Regions from separate parts of the Janthinobacterium sp. BJB304 genome, predicted to be linked through region 3. Evidence: predicted binding sites of a transcription regulator. Region 3 holds the regulator's gene; each other region holds the start of a gene.
The links. The regulator LexA, encoded in region 3, represses DNA repair genes until DNA is damaged. The targets are predictions, from matches to a motif close to ACTGTATNNNNATACAGT.
Positions count from the first base shown of each region.

Region 1 (4,871 bases), on a different contig from region 3:
TGTCATATTACCGCGATGACATGAAGGCGCTCGACGATGCGTATGACGCCTTCGTGCTCGCGCATGCGTGCGCCGACGACTGTTTCGTCAGCAGCCTGGCCATCGACGAGAAATACCGGGGCCAGGGCCTGTTCCGGCAAATGTTCCATGAAATCCGCGACCTGGCCAGCCGCAAGGGCTGCGCGCGCATCACCCTGACGGTGTGGGAAAAGAGCGAAGCGCTGCAAGTGTATCTGCACAAGGGTTTTCGCAGCGTGGGCACGTTCGACTATGCCTACAGCCTGTTCTATGACCGGCTGCATTTCCTCGTGTATGAGGGAAACTGAGGGGAAACTGAGGGAGAGCAGGGGCGGCCGGCAGCCGCCCCGCGAGGGTGCTTACAAGGCCAGGAAGGCCAGGCCCGCCACGGCCGTCGGCAGCAGGGCGCCCGCCAGCAGGCCGACGGCGCCGATCGATTCATCCTTGAAGCCGCGGCGCAGCAGGGCCACGCCGGCCGGGTTCGGCGCATTGGCGATGACGGTCAGGCCGCCGCCGGCCACGGCGCCCGCCATCAGCATGTATTTCGCTTCGTCCGTCATGCCGACGATCAGTGAACCGAGGTAGGTGAGGGCCGCATTGTCCGTGATCGCCGTCAAGCCCAGGGCGCCGAAGAACAGGGCCAGCGGCTTCAGACTCGAGACGATCGGTTGCAGCCACCATTGCTGCATGCCGCCCAGTACCACCAGGCCGCCGAGGAAGAAGCCGACCAATAAGCCTTCCTTCAGGATCAGCGGGCTTTGATAGCGTTCATACGCCTGCACGAAGCCGAGGAAGAACAGGAACAGGCCGATGAACAGCACGGGATGATGCGCCAGGGTGACGACGCCGGCCAGCACGATCATGTGCACGAGGCTGACGGCCAGCGGCACTTTCGGCGCTTCGACTTCACCGGCTTTCGGCTTGATGTCGGAGGTGTTGCTATGCAGGTATTTGCGCAGCAAAATGCTTACGCCCGTGGCATTGACCAGCACGGCGATGGCGGCTTTCCAGCCGAAATGGGTGGCCATGAAGGCGCTGTCCCAGTTCCATGTGGTGGCCACCATCAGCACGGGTGGTGCCGCATACGAGGTGAGGGTGCCGCCGATGGAAACGTTGACGAACAGCACGCCCAATGCGCCGTATTTCAGCCATTCAGGGATGCCCGGGCGGAAGATTTGCGGCGCCAGCATCAGCGCGGCCAGGGTCATGGCGGCCGGTTCCGTGATCAGGGAGCCCGTCAGCGGCACGAGCGCCAGGCCCAGCCAGACTAGGGCCAGTTCCGTGCGCAGCGGCATCACGCGCGCCACGCCTTTCAACAGGCGCTGCACGGCGTCGAGCACGGGGCGCGAGGCGGCCACGACCATGACGACAAAGACGAACAGCGGTTCCGTGTAATGGCGCGACTCGGCATACTCGATGGCCGCATCGCTGCCCGAGACAAAGGCCATGATGATGATCAGGATGAAGGCCCAGAAGCCGAACACGACTTCCACTTCGCCCAGCAGATGCAGCAAGCCCGCATGGCGGGGGTGGCGCCGCGATAATGTTTCAAACGATTTGGCGGCGAAGGTGTGGATGAGCGCAAGGCCGAAGACGATGGCGCTGATGATTTGGATGGTGGTCAAATGCGTTTCCTTATGGACGGAGGAAGCCGCCCGGTGCATTGCCGAGCGGTAAGGAGAGTGCTTATGGTACAGCAATCGATGCCAGAAACGGGGTTTTTCGGACATGGCGGAGCGGCCCCGGGCGCGCTATATGGCAGATAAGCCTTGCCAAAAGCAGGGCTGGATAGTACTGTATATGCATACAGTATTTATCTTCATATTCAATTATGCAACATTCCGAATTGATGGCCTCGCCGGAAGCCCTGCATCCGTCTTTATGGCGCGCATCGCAGCTGGGCCAGGGTGCCGCGCGCTGCCTGGATACGGGCTTTGCCGCCCTGTCGGCGCAGCTGCCCGGCGGCGGCTGGCCCAGCGGCAGCCTCATCGATCTGCTGGTGCAGCAGCCGGGCAGCGGCGAATTGCGGCTGCTGGCGCCCGCGCTGGCGCAGCTGCCGGGCTTGCCCATCGTGCTGCTGCAGCCACCCCATCCGCCGCAGGCGCTGGCCCTGGCCGCGCAGGGGCTGGCGCCGTCGCAGCTGCTGTGGATCAAAAGCGCCGGCAGCAAGGATGCCCTGTGGGCGGCGGAAAACATCTTGCGCAGCGGCACGTGCGGCGCCCTGCTGTTCTGGCAATCGCACGTGCGCGCCGACAGCCTGCGCCGGCTGCACCTGGCGGCGCAGGCGGGCAATACCCTGTTCTGCATGCTGCGCCCCTTGCACGGCGCGCAGGATGCGTCGCCCGCGCCGCTGCGCCTGTCCGTGCGTCCGGCCGCCGGCGGCATTGAAATCGGCTTCATCAAGCGCCGGGGACCGCAGCGCGACGCGCCGTTGTTCCTGCCCCTGCAACCTCCTTCTTTACTGCTGCGCCATGCGACTCTGGATCGGCCTGTGCCTGCCCCGGCTCCCGCTCGAAGTGTTTTGCCCGCGCTGGTCGGCTGACAGCCTCGGCGTGGTGCTGGAGCAGGAGCAAGTGATGGCCCTGTCGCCGCTGGCGCGGGCCGCCGGCATCCGGTCGGGCATGTGCCGCGCGGGCGCGCTGATGCTGGCACCGCAGGCGCGTTTGCACGAGCGCTCGCCCGAGCTGGAAGCGCAGGCCCTGCAGGCGGTGGCGCTGGCGCTGCTGCAATATTCGCCGCTGGTGGCGCAGGGCGAGGAAGCGACCCTGCTCGTCGACGCGGGCGCCAGCCTGCGCCTGTTCGGCGGCGTGCGCGCCCTGTGCCGGCACATCGCGGCCAGCTTGCGCGCGCTCGGCTACACGGCCCAGCTGTCGTGCGCCCCCACGGCACGCGGTGCCTGGCTGCTGGCGCGCGCCGGTACGCGCCGGGGCCGGACCTTGAGCATGGCCAGCCTGGTGCGCCGCCTCGATGGCTTGCCGTGCGCCTTGCTGCCGCCCGCGCGCCCCTGGCTCGACTGGTTCGAGGGCATCGGCTGCCGCACCCTGGGGCAGTTGCGCCACTTGCCCCGGCCCGGCTTGCAGCGCCGCTGCGGCGGGGCCTTGCTGGACATGCTCGACGACGCGCATGGCCACAGCACGGAACTGTTCGTCTGGCTCGAAGCGCCGCCCACGTTCCGCGCCAGCCTGGAACTGTTCGACCGCGTGGAGCACGCCGACGCGCTGCTGTTCGGCGCGCGCCGCCTGCTGCAGCAAATGACGGGCTGGCTGTGCGCGCGGCAATTTGCCGTCGAGCGCATACAGCTGCTGCTGGCGCACGAACGGGGCAGGGTGGCGCGCCCGCCCACCGTCATCGACCTGGCGCTGGGCGAAGCCGTCTGGCGCGACGAGCATCTGGTGCGCCTGCTCAAGGAGCGCCTGGCGCAGCTGGCGCTGGAGGCGCCCGTGATCGGCTTGAGCCTGGAAGCGCTGCAGGTGCAAGCGATGGCGCCGCCCAGCGAGAGCCTGTTCCCCGAGCCGGGCGGCACGCCGCAGGAGCGTCAGCGCCTGCTGGAATTGCTGGTGGCGCGCCTGGGCACAGACAATGTCTTGCAGGCCGCACCGCGCGCCGATTACCGCCCCGAGGCGGCCAACCAGTGGCTGCCGCTGCCGGTCAGGGGCAGTGGCAAGAACGCGCCACCCGACTTGCCGCCCGGCTTGTCCGGCATGCCCCGTCCCGGCTGGCTGCTGGCCCAGCCCATCGCCCTGTTGATGCGCGAACACCGTCCCTTCTATGGCTCGCCCTTGAAAATGGTGTCCGTTGCCGAGCGCATCGAAGCGGGCTGGTGGGGCCAGTCGCAGGCGCGCGATTATTTTATTGCGGAAGGCCTCGACCACGCCCACTACTGGGTCTACCGCGAACGCATCGCCGGCAGCGGCGAAGACGCCGCGCCGCGCTGGTTTTTGCATGGCTTGTTTGGCTGAAAGGGCTGTCCTGCTGAAACGGCCATGCTTGGCTATACTTGCTTTCTTGCGTCGCGTCTTTAATTGAAATGAAGGATATCCATGACACCGCTTTCCGACTTCCCCATCACCCAAAAATGGCCTGCCCGGCACCCCGAGCGCCTGCAGCTGTACTCGCTGCCCACGCCGAACGGCATCAAGGTCTCGATCCTGCTGGAAGAGCTGGGCCTGGCGTACGAGCCGCACCTGGTCAGCTTCGAGCAAAACGACCAGCTGTCGCCCGCCTTCCTGTCCCTCAATCCGAACAACAAGATTCCCGCCATCCTCGACCCGGACGGTCCCGCTGGCCAGCCGCTGGCCCTGTTCGAGTCGGGCGCCATCCTGCTGTACCTGGCCGAAAAGACGGGCAAGTTCCTGCCGCAGGACGCGGGCCTGCGCTATGAAACCATCCAATGGCTGATGTTCCAGATGGGCGGTATCGGCCCCATGTTCGGCCAGGTGGGCTTCTTCCACAAATTCGCCGGCAAGGAATACGAAGACAAGCGTCCGCTCGAGCGCTACCTGGGCGAAGCGAAGCGTTTGCTGGGCGTGCTCGAGCAGCGCCTGCAGGGCCGCGACTGGATCATGGGCAGTCAGTACACGATTGCCGATATCGCCATCTTCCCGTGGGTGCGCTGCCTGGTGGGTTTCTATGGCGCGGGCGACCTGGTCGGTTTTGATAATTTCCCGAACGTGCGGCGTGCGCTGGATGCGTTCCTGGCCAGGCCAGCCGTTGCCAGGGGCGTGGATATTCCCAAGCGTGGTTAAAACAGGCGGCGGCCGGGCGGCGCTACAATGCGCCATCGGCCGCCCTGCGCGGCAGCTTTGATCTGAGACAATGAAATCCACCCGGCAAGATTTTCCCGGCGCGCACGG
Region 1 covers NZ_PDZN01000004.1:275,263-280,133, forward strand. Annotated here, with positions in the region: gene CSQ95_RS06935 (GNAT family N-acetyltransferase) at 1-326, shown strand, start outside; gene CSQ95_RS06940 (putative Na+/H+ antiporter) at 378-1,643, opposite strand; gene imuA (translesion DNA synthesis-associated protein ImuA) at 1,850-2,560, shown strand; gene CSQ95_RS06950 (DNA polymerase Y family protein) at 2,490-3,977, shown strand; gene CSQ95_RS06955 (glutathione S-transferase N-terminal domain-containing protein) at 4,059-4,763, shown strand; gene CSQ95_RS06960 (S9 family peptidase) at 4,834-4,871, shown strand, end outside.
Region 1: imuA (translesion DNA synthesis-associated protein ImuA) is a predicted target of LexA. The motif match lies at 1,812-1,829, and genes of this name have one in related genera.

Region 2 (4,871 bases), on a different contig from region 3:
GCAGCGTCGGCACTGGTCCAGCGTCGTGGCAGTCGCGCGCGCGGGCTGGGCCCGCTCTGCGCTGATCGGGATCATGGCGGCGCCCTGGCGCTTTCCCACGCTGGCGGTCTGGCCCGTGCGCCGCTCGCCGTTGGCCGCGCCGCTCAGCATGGCGGGCACGATGGCGCCTTCTGGTAAATTTTTCCAGAAGCGCGAAGGGATATGGCTGTGCAGCAAGTCCGCATTCACGCGCGCGGGGTTGAAGATGCTGCGGTAGTACGTCAGCCATAGCGCTTCGCCCGCATCGTCGATGTCGGCCGCGCCGCGCAGCAGGGCCGGTCCCGCGTGCAAGGTGGCGCCATCCCACAGCATGCTGGCGCCGGGCGTGGCGATCATCCAGCTGGCCTTTCCCATGCGGCGCGCGAAGTGGCGCGCCACTTGCGGCAGCACCTCGTGCGTGGGCTCGAACCAGGCGATAAAACGGGGCGCGCCGTCACTTTCGGCCCGCTCGCGGAAGCGCACGTAGGCATGCATGTCGTGCTCCTCGCGGTGCACGGCCTTGACCATGGAGTGCAGGCGCGCGCCGTCCGCGTCGGCCGGGGACACCACGTCGTGCTGGCCCTGCTGCCAGCGCCACAGCACCTGATACAGGAAGGCCCAGCGGTCATGCACGTTGAAACTGGCGGCGCTCTCCAGCAGTTCCACCAGCTGGCGGGGCAGGCGCAGCGGTGGCGCGCCGGTATCCGTGGCCTCTGGCGTGGAGGAAAACAGGTCGCCCTCGCCGGGCTGCGATTGCCAGGCCACGTCGGCAGGCGGCACGCCGCGCGCGATCAGTTCGCGCGCGGCCGCGCGCCACGCGTCGAACGATTGCGCCAGCCGCACCACGCGCTCATGGATATCTTTCATGCTGCCTGCAGCTCCGGCCATAAGTTCAATTGCTGCGGTGCGTCCGCCATGGCGCGGCGCAAGTGTTCGGAGGCGGTGGTGTCGCGCGCGGGAAAGTAGTCGGCCGTGATGATGAAGGGGGCAATCTTTTTCATGCTGCAGCGCAGGCGCGACAGGTCGGCATAGCGCACCTGGCGCAAACGGCGCAGGTCGACGATGCGCTGCGCGTTACGCAGGCCGATGCCGGGCACGCGCGCGATCATGTGCTGCGCCGCGCGGTTCAAGTCCAGCGGAAAATGTTCGCGGTGCGCCAGCGCCCACGCCAGTTTCGGATCGATGTCGAGCGCCAGGTTGCCGCCGCTGGCGGGCAGCAGTTCGCTGGCCTGGAAACCATAGCTGCGCAGCAAGAAATCGGCCTGGTACAGCCGGTGTTCGCGCAGCATCGGCGGCGGCGCCAGCGGCACGCTTTTCGGGCTGTCGGGGATGGGGCTGAAGGCTGAGTAGTACACGCGCTTGAGTTTATAGCTGCCGTACAGGGTTTCGGCCGTGGCGAGGATCTGCTGGTCGTCGCTGGCGTCGGCGCCGACGATCATCTGCGTGCTTTGCCCGGCCGGCGCGAAGCGCGGCGAGCGCGGTTCTTCCGCCTTTTCATCGAGCTTGCGGCGGATGGCGCCCATGGCCAGCTTGATCGTGTGCACGCTCTTTTCCGGCGCCAGTTTCTGCACGCTGTCCTGGGTCGGCAGTTCGATGTTGACGCTGAGCCGGTCGGCATAGCGGCCCGCCTGCGCGACCAGGGCCGGATCGGCGTCGGGGATGGTTTTCAGGTGGATGTAGCCGCGGAACTGGTGCACCTCGCGCAACTCGCGCGCCACCTGCACCAGTTGCTCCATCGTGTAGTCGGCCGACCGGATGATGCCGGAACTGAGGAACAGGCCGTCGATGTAGTTGCGCAAGTAAAAGTCGCTGGTCAGTTTCACCACTTCGGCCACCGTAAAGCGCGCGCGCGGCACGTTCGAGGTACGGCGGTTGACGCAGTACTGGCAATCATACAGGCAGTAATTGGTCAACAGTATCTTCAGCAGCGAGACGCAGCGCCCGTCCGGCGTGTAGCTGTGGCAAATCCCCATGCCCGAGGTGGCGCCAAAGCCGTCCTTGCCGATGGAATCGCGCTTCGGCGCGCCGCTGCTGGCGCAGGAAGCGTCGTACTTGGCCGCGTCGGCCAGGATTTCCAGCTTGTCCGTCAATTCCATGGCTCACCTCGATATACTGTGTTTATATACAGTATATCAGGGAATCGGCCTGGTACCGGCTTGATCTGTGCAATGGCAGAACGCTATATATCGGTGTATATTACGGGCCTGGTTCTCTTCTCATCAAGGATACGATCATGCGCCTCACCTCCCTCGCCCGCCTGCTTGGCGTCACCCTGCTCGCCACTGCAGCTACCTCCGCCCTTGCCGGCGAAGTGGTCGTGTCGGCCGCAGCCAGCCTGACGAACGCGTTCAAGGATGCGGCGCAAAGCTACGAGGCGCAGTATCCGGGCAGCAAGGTGTCCCTGAACTTTGCCGCCTCGGGCGTGCTGCTGCAGCAGATCGTCAAGGGCGCGCCCGTGGACGTGTTTGCCTCGGCCGACCAGGAAACCATGGATGCGGCGCAAAAGCAGGGCCTGGTATTGCCGGCCGACCGCATGGACTTCGTCGGCAACAGCCTGGTGCTGATCGTGCCGCACGATAGCAAGCTGGGCATCAAAGCTTTGGCCGACCTGACGCACAAGGGCGTGACCCGCGTGGCCATCGCCAACCCGGCCAGCGTGCCCGTCGGCCGCTATTCGGAAGGCGCGCTGAAGAGGGCGAAGCTGTGGGAAGCCGTGCAGCCGAAAGCCATCGGCACGCAAAACGTGCGCCAGTCGCTCGACTATGTGGCGCGCGGCGAAGTCGATGTGGGCTTTGTCTACGCCACCGACGCGGCCATCATGAAAGACAAGGTGAACGTGGTGCTGGACGTGCCGCTCGACGCGCCCGTGCTGTACCCGATCGCCACCATCAAGGGCAGCAGCAATGCGGCCGAAGCGAAGCGCTTCGTCAGCTACCTGCAAACGGCGCCGGCGCAAGCCATCCTGGCCAAGTACGGCTTCAAGAAACCCTAACGCCACCGCGCCCGCATGGATATCGCCTGGACCGCGCTGGCCCTGTCGCTGAAAGTAGCGGCCTGGGCCACGGCGCTCAATTTGCTGTTCGGCATCGGTACGGGCTATCTGCTGGCGCGCACGCGTTTTCCCGGGCGCGAGCTGCTCGACGCCCTGCTGACCCTGCCAATGGTGATGCCGCCCACCGTGCTCGGCTATTACCTGCTGGTGCTGCTGGGCCGGCGCGGCACGCTGGGCATCTGGCTGCAGGACAACTTCGGCATCAACCTGATCTTTACGTGGCAGGGCGCCGTGATCGCTTCCACCGTGGTCGCCTTTCCCCTCGTCTTCAAGCCCGCGCGCGCCGCCTTCGAGGCGGTCGACGGCCAGCTCGAGCAGGCGGCCCGCGTGCTGGGCATCTCGGAGCTGGCGATTTTCTTTCGCGTCACCTTGCCGCTGGCCTGGCGCGGCATCCTGGCCGGCGTGCTTCTGGGATTCGTGCGCGCGCTCGGTGAATTCGGCGCCACGCTGATGGTGGCCGGCAGCATTCCCGGCAAGACGCAGACCCTGTCGGTGGCCGTGTATGAAGCCGTGCAGGCGGGCCAGGATGAGGTGGCCAATACGCTGGTCGTGATTATCTCGCTAGTCTGCATCGTGGTGCTGCTGTCGGCTGGCCGCCTGGCGCCCGGGCGCGTCGCGCACAAATGAGGCCTATGATGACGCCCATGCAACTCGACCTCGACATTCGCGCTACCTTGCGCTCCGGCAAACGCCGTTTCGACCTGCACGTGCAATGCACCTCAGGCAGCCAGCGCATCGCCATGTATGGCCCGTCCGGCGCCGGCAAGAGCATGACCCTGAAAGCCATTGCCGGACTGTTTACACCGGATGCGGGCCATATCCGCCTGAACGGGCGCACGCTGTTCGACTCGGCCGCCGGCATCAACTTGCCGCCGCAGCAGCGCAATGTCGCCTACCTGTTCCAGGATTACGCGCTGTTCCCGCACCTGACGGTGCGCCAGAACGTGGGCTTCGGCCTGGCGCGCGGCTGGTTCAATCCGCGTGCGCGCGAAAAATTGCAGACGGTCGAGCATTGGCTCGATGCATTCCACTTGCAGGAACTGGCGCACCAGTTTCCCGACGAGTTGTCCGGAGGCCAGCGCCAAAGGGTGGCGCTGGCGAGGGCGCTCGTGGCCGAGCCGGCCGCGCTGCTGCTCGACGAGCCGTTTGCCGCCCTCGATCCGGCCCTGCGTGTCAAAATGCGCCTGGAACTGAGCCAGTGGCAGCAGCGCCTGGACGTGCCCATGATCCTGATCACCCATGATCCGGAAGATGCGCGCATCCTGGGCGAGCATGTGCTGTACTTGCGCGACGGACAGATCGATAACAGGGAAGAACACATGGCATTGGGTGAACGCATTGGATAAATCAGCGGCAGCGGAAATCGGCCTGCAAGGCTCGGTATGGATGACGGTGGGCGGAGAGCACCTGGGCGGCGCCGGCCGGGTGGAATTGCTGGGCGCCATCGCCGAGTGCGGCTCCATCACGCAGGCGGCCAAACTCGTCAAGATGAGCTACAAGGCGGCCTGGGACGCGATCGATGCGATGAACAATCTGGCCGGCGAGCCGCTGGTCGAACGCCTGACGGGCGGCAAGGGCGGCGGCGGCACGCGGCTGACGCAACGGGGACGCCAGCTGGTCGACAATTTCCGCATCATCGAGCGCGAGCATGCGCGCTACCTGCGCCAGCTGGGCAGCCAGGCCGAAGGCATCGCCGACGATCTTTTACTCATACGGAGAATGGCCATGAAAACCACGGCACGCAACCAATTCCTGGGCAAGGTGGCCGAACTGAAACAGGGCGCCGTCAACGACGAAGTCA
Region 2 covers NZ_PDZN01000001.1:366,115-370,985, forward strand. Annotated here, with positions in the region: gene CSQ95_RS01680 (UdgX family uracil-DNA binding protein) at 1-885, opposite strand, end outside; gene CSQ95_RS01685 (putative DNA modification/repair radical SAM protein) at 882-2,114, opposite strand; gene modA (molybdate ABC transporter substrate-binding protein) at 2,252-3,010, shown strand; gene modB (molybdate ABC transporter permease subunit) at 3,026-3,697, shown strand; gene CSQ95_RS01700 (sulfate/molybdate ABC transporter ATP-binding protein) at 3,706-4,416, shown strand; gene CSQ95_RS01705 (TOBE domain-containing protein) at 4,457-4,871, shown strand, end outside.
Region 2: CSQ95_RS01685 (putative DNA modification/repair radical SAM protein) is a predicted target of LexA. The motif match lies at 2,130-2,147, and genes of this name have one in related genera.

Region 3 (4,871 bases):
TCCGACGGAGCCGAGCATACGCATGGCCAGCTGGGCGCCGCCCATCTCCATCGAGAACACGGCCACGGGCAAGCCGCTGTCGATGGCCACGTTTTCGCCGATGTTGACGGAAAACGCCGTCTTGCCCATCGACGGACGGCCCGCCACGATCACCAGGTCGCCCGGCTGCAGACCCGAGGTCATGCGGTCGAGGTCGATGAAACCGGTGGGCACGCCCGTGATTTCACTCTGGTTGTCGCGGCTGTACAGTTCGTCGATGCGCTCGACCACCTGCGTCAGCAGTGGCTGGATGGCGGTCCAGCCCTGGGCGCCGCGCGCGCCTTCTTCGGCGATGGCGAAAATCTTCGACTCGGCCTCGTCAAGCATCTGCTTGACTTCCTTGCCTTGCGGGCTGAAGGCCGTGCCGGAGATATCGTCGGCGACGGTGATAAGTTTGCGCAGCACGCCGCGGTCGCGCACGATCTCGGCATAGCGCCGGATGTTCGCGGCCGATGGCGTGTTTTGCGCCATGGCGTTCAGGTAAGCGAGTCCGCCCACGTCATCGGCCTTGCCGAGCTGGGTCAGGGTTTCAAAAACAGTAATGACATCGGCTGGCTTGGAAGCGTTAACCATCTTGACGATTTGCTCGAAGATGATGCGATGGTCATAGCGATAGAAATCCTCCGCATGCATGAAGTCGGCGATGCGGTCATAGGCGGCATTGTCGCGCAGCAGACCACCGATAACGGATTGTTCTGCTTCGATCGAATGCGGCGGAATACGGAGGGAATCCAGTTGCGGATCAGAGGGGGCGTTCATGGCGCGAATTATACCCGCTTCGGCGTGCCGGCAAAAATAAAGGGCTGAAAATGAGCGAAAAAAAGGCCACAAAAAAGCCGGGCGAACCCGGCTTTTCATAGTGCGGCAGCGCTTGCGGGCCAGGCCCGCAGACGATTACGCGTTCGCGTCTGGAACGACAGCGATAACAACTTCCACGACCACGTCGGTGTGCAGAGCAACCGAAACGTTGTGCTCGCCAACGATCTTCAGCGGGCCGGTAGGCATGCGGATTTGTGCTTTTTCAACAGCAAAACCTTGCTTGGTCAGCGCTTCAGCGATGTCGAAGTTGGTGACGGAACCGAACAGACGGCCATCGACGCCAGCTTTTTGAGCAACTTGAACGGTCAGGCCGCTCAGTTTTTCGCCCTGGGCTTGCGATGCGGCCAGTTTGGCGGCAGCAGCTTTTTCCAGTTCGGCGCGCTTGACTTCGAATTCAGCCACAGCGGTTGCCGTAGCACGACGTGCCAGGCGTTGCGGGATCAGGAAGTTACGTGCGTAACCGTCTTTGACTTTGACGACTTCGCCGAGGTTACCGACGTTTACAACTTTTTCTAACAGAATGATTTGCATAGTTCTTCTCCAGGAATATCTGACCGATTAAGCGTGGTGCAGATCGGTGTATGGCAGCAGCGCGAGGAAGCGAGCGCGCTTGATTGCGGTGTCGACTTGGCGCTGGTAGTGCGCTTTGGTACCGGTCAGGCGTGCTGGCATGATCTTGCCGTTTTCCTGGACGAAGTCTTTCAGCGTGTCGACGTCTTTGTAGTCGACTTGCTCAACGTGAGCTGCCGTGAAGCGGCAGAACTTCTTACGTTTGAACAAAGGGTTTTGCTGTTTGCGTTTTTCTTTAAGCTTGAGCTTATTTTTGTCGAACTTTTTACCGAATGCCATGTCAGGCTCCTGTATCTAAAATGCGCTAGTCAGAATTGACTGCACTAAAATCAATGATGTGAAACACCAAACTCTTGCTGTTGCGGCTCTTCCTGGCCAGGAAACCCGTGAACTGATACACCCCGCCCAAGCTTGCCTGATTGAACCGGCCTGAAATTTCGCCAGCGGCTAGCGCGGCAACATCAAACTCGGTCAAACGGGCAATCCCTGCTTCCATCTGCTGCGAACTGTGTTGCAATACTGCATTCACAATCGGTAGCCCTGCCGGGGTATAGCGCAATATTTCGCGCTCGGCAATGATGGCGGTGACTTGTAGCTGGTTCAGCGCACGATCCTGGTCAAAAATTAAGCTGCTGCTGCGGCTGGAGCGGCTGCTGGTGCTTCGGTGCGGTGGCTTTTGGCCGCGTCTTCGCGTTGTACCGATTTCATCATCGGCGAAGGAGCTGTTTCAGCTTTCTTCATTTTAACGGTCAGGTGACGCAACACGGCATCATTGAATTTGAATGCTGTTTCCAACTCGACCAGGGTCTCGTTGTCGCATTCGATGTTCAGGCAGATGTAGTGTGCTTTAGGCAGCTTTTGGATCGAGTAAGCCATTTGACGGCGGCCCCAATCTTCCACGCGGTGAACCGAACCGCCGCGGGTGGTTACGCTGGCTTTGTAGCGTTCGATCATCGCGGGCACTTGCTCGCTTTGGTCCGGATGGACGATAAAGACTATTTCATAATGACGCATGCAAACTCCTTCAGGTCGGATTGATAATCGCCCACCCCGGCGTCAAGACGGGTGTGGGAAGGTCAGCCGAAGATTATAACCGCCTTTTGCAAACGTTTCAATCATTGCTTGCGCCAGCGCCCGAAAAGCCCGCGCGCCACCGTGCTTTTCGACCGGGAACAAGTATTTCTTGCGAAATTCGCCGAAAACACGGAAATCCCCTTGCATAGTGGGCGATACTGTACAAAAATACAGACTGTTCATATAGACAGCATTTTAGTATGCACCCACCGCTCATGATCAAGCTGACAGCACGACAAGAACAAATCCTGAACCTGATCAAGGACGCGATTGAAAACACGGGCTTCCCTCCCACCCGTGCCGAAATTGCCAATGAACTGGGTTTCAAATCGGCCAATGCGGCGGAGGAGCATTTGCAGGCCCTGGCCCGCAAGGGCGCGATCGAGATTTCGCCCGGCACCTCACGCGGCATCCGCCTGATCGGCGCGGCAGCTGAAGCGCCGCCATCGAAAGTGCCGGCGGCGCTGCTGATGTCGCTGCCCCTGATCGGCAGGGTGGCCGCCGGCTCGCCCATCCTGGCCCAGGAAAACCTGGAAGCGAGCTACAACGTGGACCCGGCCCTGTTCTCGGCCAAGCCCGACTTCCTGCTGAAGGTGCGCGGCTGGTCCATGCGCGACGCCGGCATCATGGATGGCGATTTACTGGCCGTCAAAAAGGTCGACAGCGCCAAGAATGGCCAGATCGTCGTGGCCCGCATCGGCGACGAAGTCACCGTCAAGCGCTACAAGAAGACGGGTTCCGTCATCGAATTGCTGCCGGAAAACCCAGACTTCAAGGTCATCACCGTGTCGCCGGAAGATGAATTCGCCCTGGAAGGCTTAGCAGTCGGCTTGATGCGCAGCTGGCACTGATTGAGCGCGCCCTCATAAACCTACTGAGCAGCCCACTCTCGGGCATCCGTTGCTCGCTGTACCAATGTACAGCTCCGCTACTCAACCCGATATTGGACTTGCTCGCTACGGTTTCTGAAGGCACGAAGACATTACCATTGAACGGCGAAAAACAAAGGGCCGCAACAGCATGACTGTTGCGGCCCTTTCATTTGTCCGGCGACTTATACATCGAGTGCCTGGCGGAAATCCTCTCGCAGATCCACCTCATCCTCGATACCGACGGAGACGCGGATCAGCGATTCGGCGATGCCCATGCTGGCGCGCCGTTCGGCGCCCATCTCGTAGAAGATCGTGTGGGCGACGGGAATGACCAGGGTGCGCGTGTCGCCGAGGTTGCTCGCGGGAATAGCCAGGTTCAAGCGATTGAGGAAATCGAAGCAATCGATGCCATCCTTCAGCTCAAAGCTGAACAAGGAACCGTAGCTGCGGAACAGGTCGCTCGCCAAGGCGTGCTGCGGGTGCGACGCCAGGCCCGGGTAATGCACGGCCGCCACGCGCGGGTCGGCGGCGAGCATGGCGGCCAGCGCCAAAGCGTTCGAGCAGGTGCGGTCCATGCGCAAGGCCATGGTTTCCGCGCCGACGGCGATATGGTGCGCCGCTTCCGGCCCCAGGGACGCGCCGAAGTCGCGCAAGGCCTTGGCGCGGATTTGCGCGATGCCCCACTGCGCGGGCGCCGCCTTCTTGTAATTCTCGAAAATATTCGGATACTGCGTCCAGTCGAACACGCCCGTGTCCGTCAAGCTGCCGCCCAGCGCATTGCCGTGACCGCCGATGGATTTCGTCAAGGCATTGACCACGAGGCCCGCGCCCACGGCTTTCGGGCGGAACAAATACGGCGTCGTCATCGTGTTGTCGACGATGTACAAGATGCCCTTTTCGCGGCACAGGTCACCGATTTTTTTCAGGTCGGCGATCTGCGTGCGCGGATTGGCGATGGTTTCCACGAACACGATGCGCGTGGCAGGCGTGATGGCGGCCGCCACGTTGGCCACCTCGGTGGCGTCGACGAAGGATACGGCGATGCCCTGCCCCGTCACCGTTTGCCACAGGCTGTTGGTATTGCCAAACAAAAAGGCCGACGAGACGACATGGTCGCCCGCGCGCAGCAGCGACTGCACCACGGCGCCGATGGCGCCCATGCCGGTGGCGAAGCACAAGGTCGCCACGCCGTCTTCCATCTTGTTGACCTTGTCTTCCAGCGCGGACACGGTCGGGTTGCCCTGGCGGCCATAGCGGAAACCGGGTTCCTTGCCCTGGAATACGGAAGCGAGCTGGCGCGCATCGGCATAACCAAACGCGACGGAAGTGTGCACGGGCTTGTGCAGCGAACCATGCTCGATGCCCTTGCGGCGGTCGTTATGCAGGATGGTGGTGGTAAAGCCGTAGTTTTTTTTATCGTTCATGATCGCGGAGCAAAAAAAGCCCGGCGCTAGCCGGGCAAGATAATTACGCTTCTGTCGTTGCCAGGTTCAGGTT
Region 3 covers NZ_PDZN01000011.1:84,253-89,123, reverse strand. Annotated here, with positions in the region: gene CSQ95_RS14835 (replicative DNA helicase) at 1-798, opposite strand, end outside; gene rplI (50S ribosomal protein L9) at 934-1,389, opposite strand; gene rpsR (30S ribosomal protein S18) at 1,417-1,707, opposite strand; gene priB (primosomal replication protein N) at 1,733-2,032, opposite strand; gene rpsF (30S ribosomal protein S6) at 2,053-2,442, opposite strand; gene CSQ95_RS29140 (hypothetical protein) at 2,485-2,685, opposite strand; gene lexA (transcriptional repressor LexA) at 2,718-3,353, shown strand; gene CSQ95_RS14805 (cystathionine gamma-synthase family protein) at 3,557-4,798, opposite strand; gene purF (amidophosphoribosyltransferase) at 4,842-4,871, opposite strand, start outside.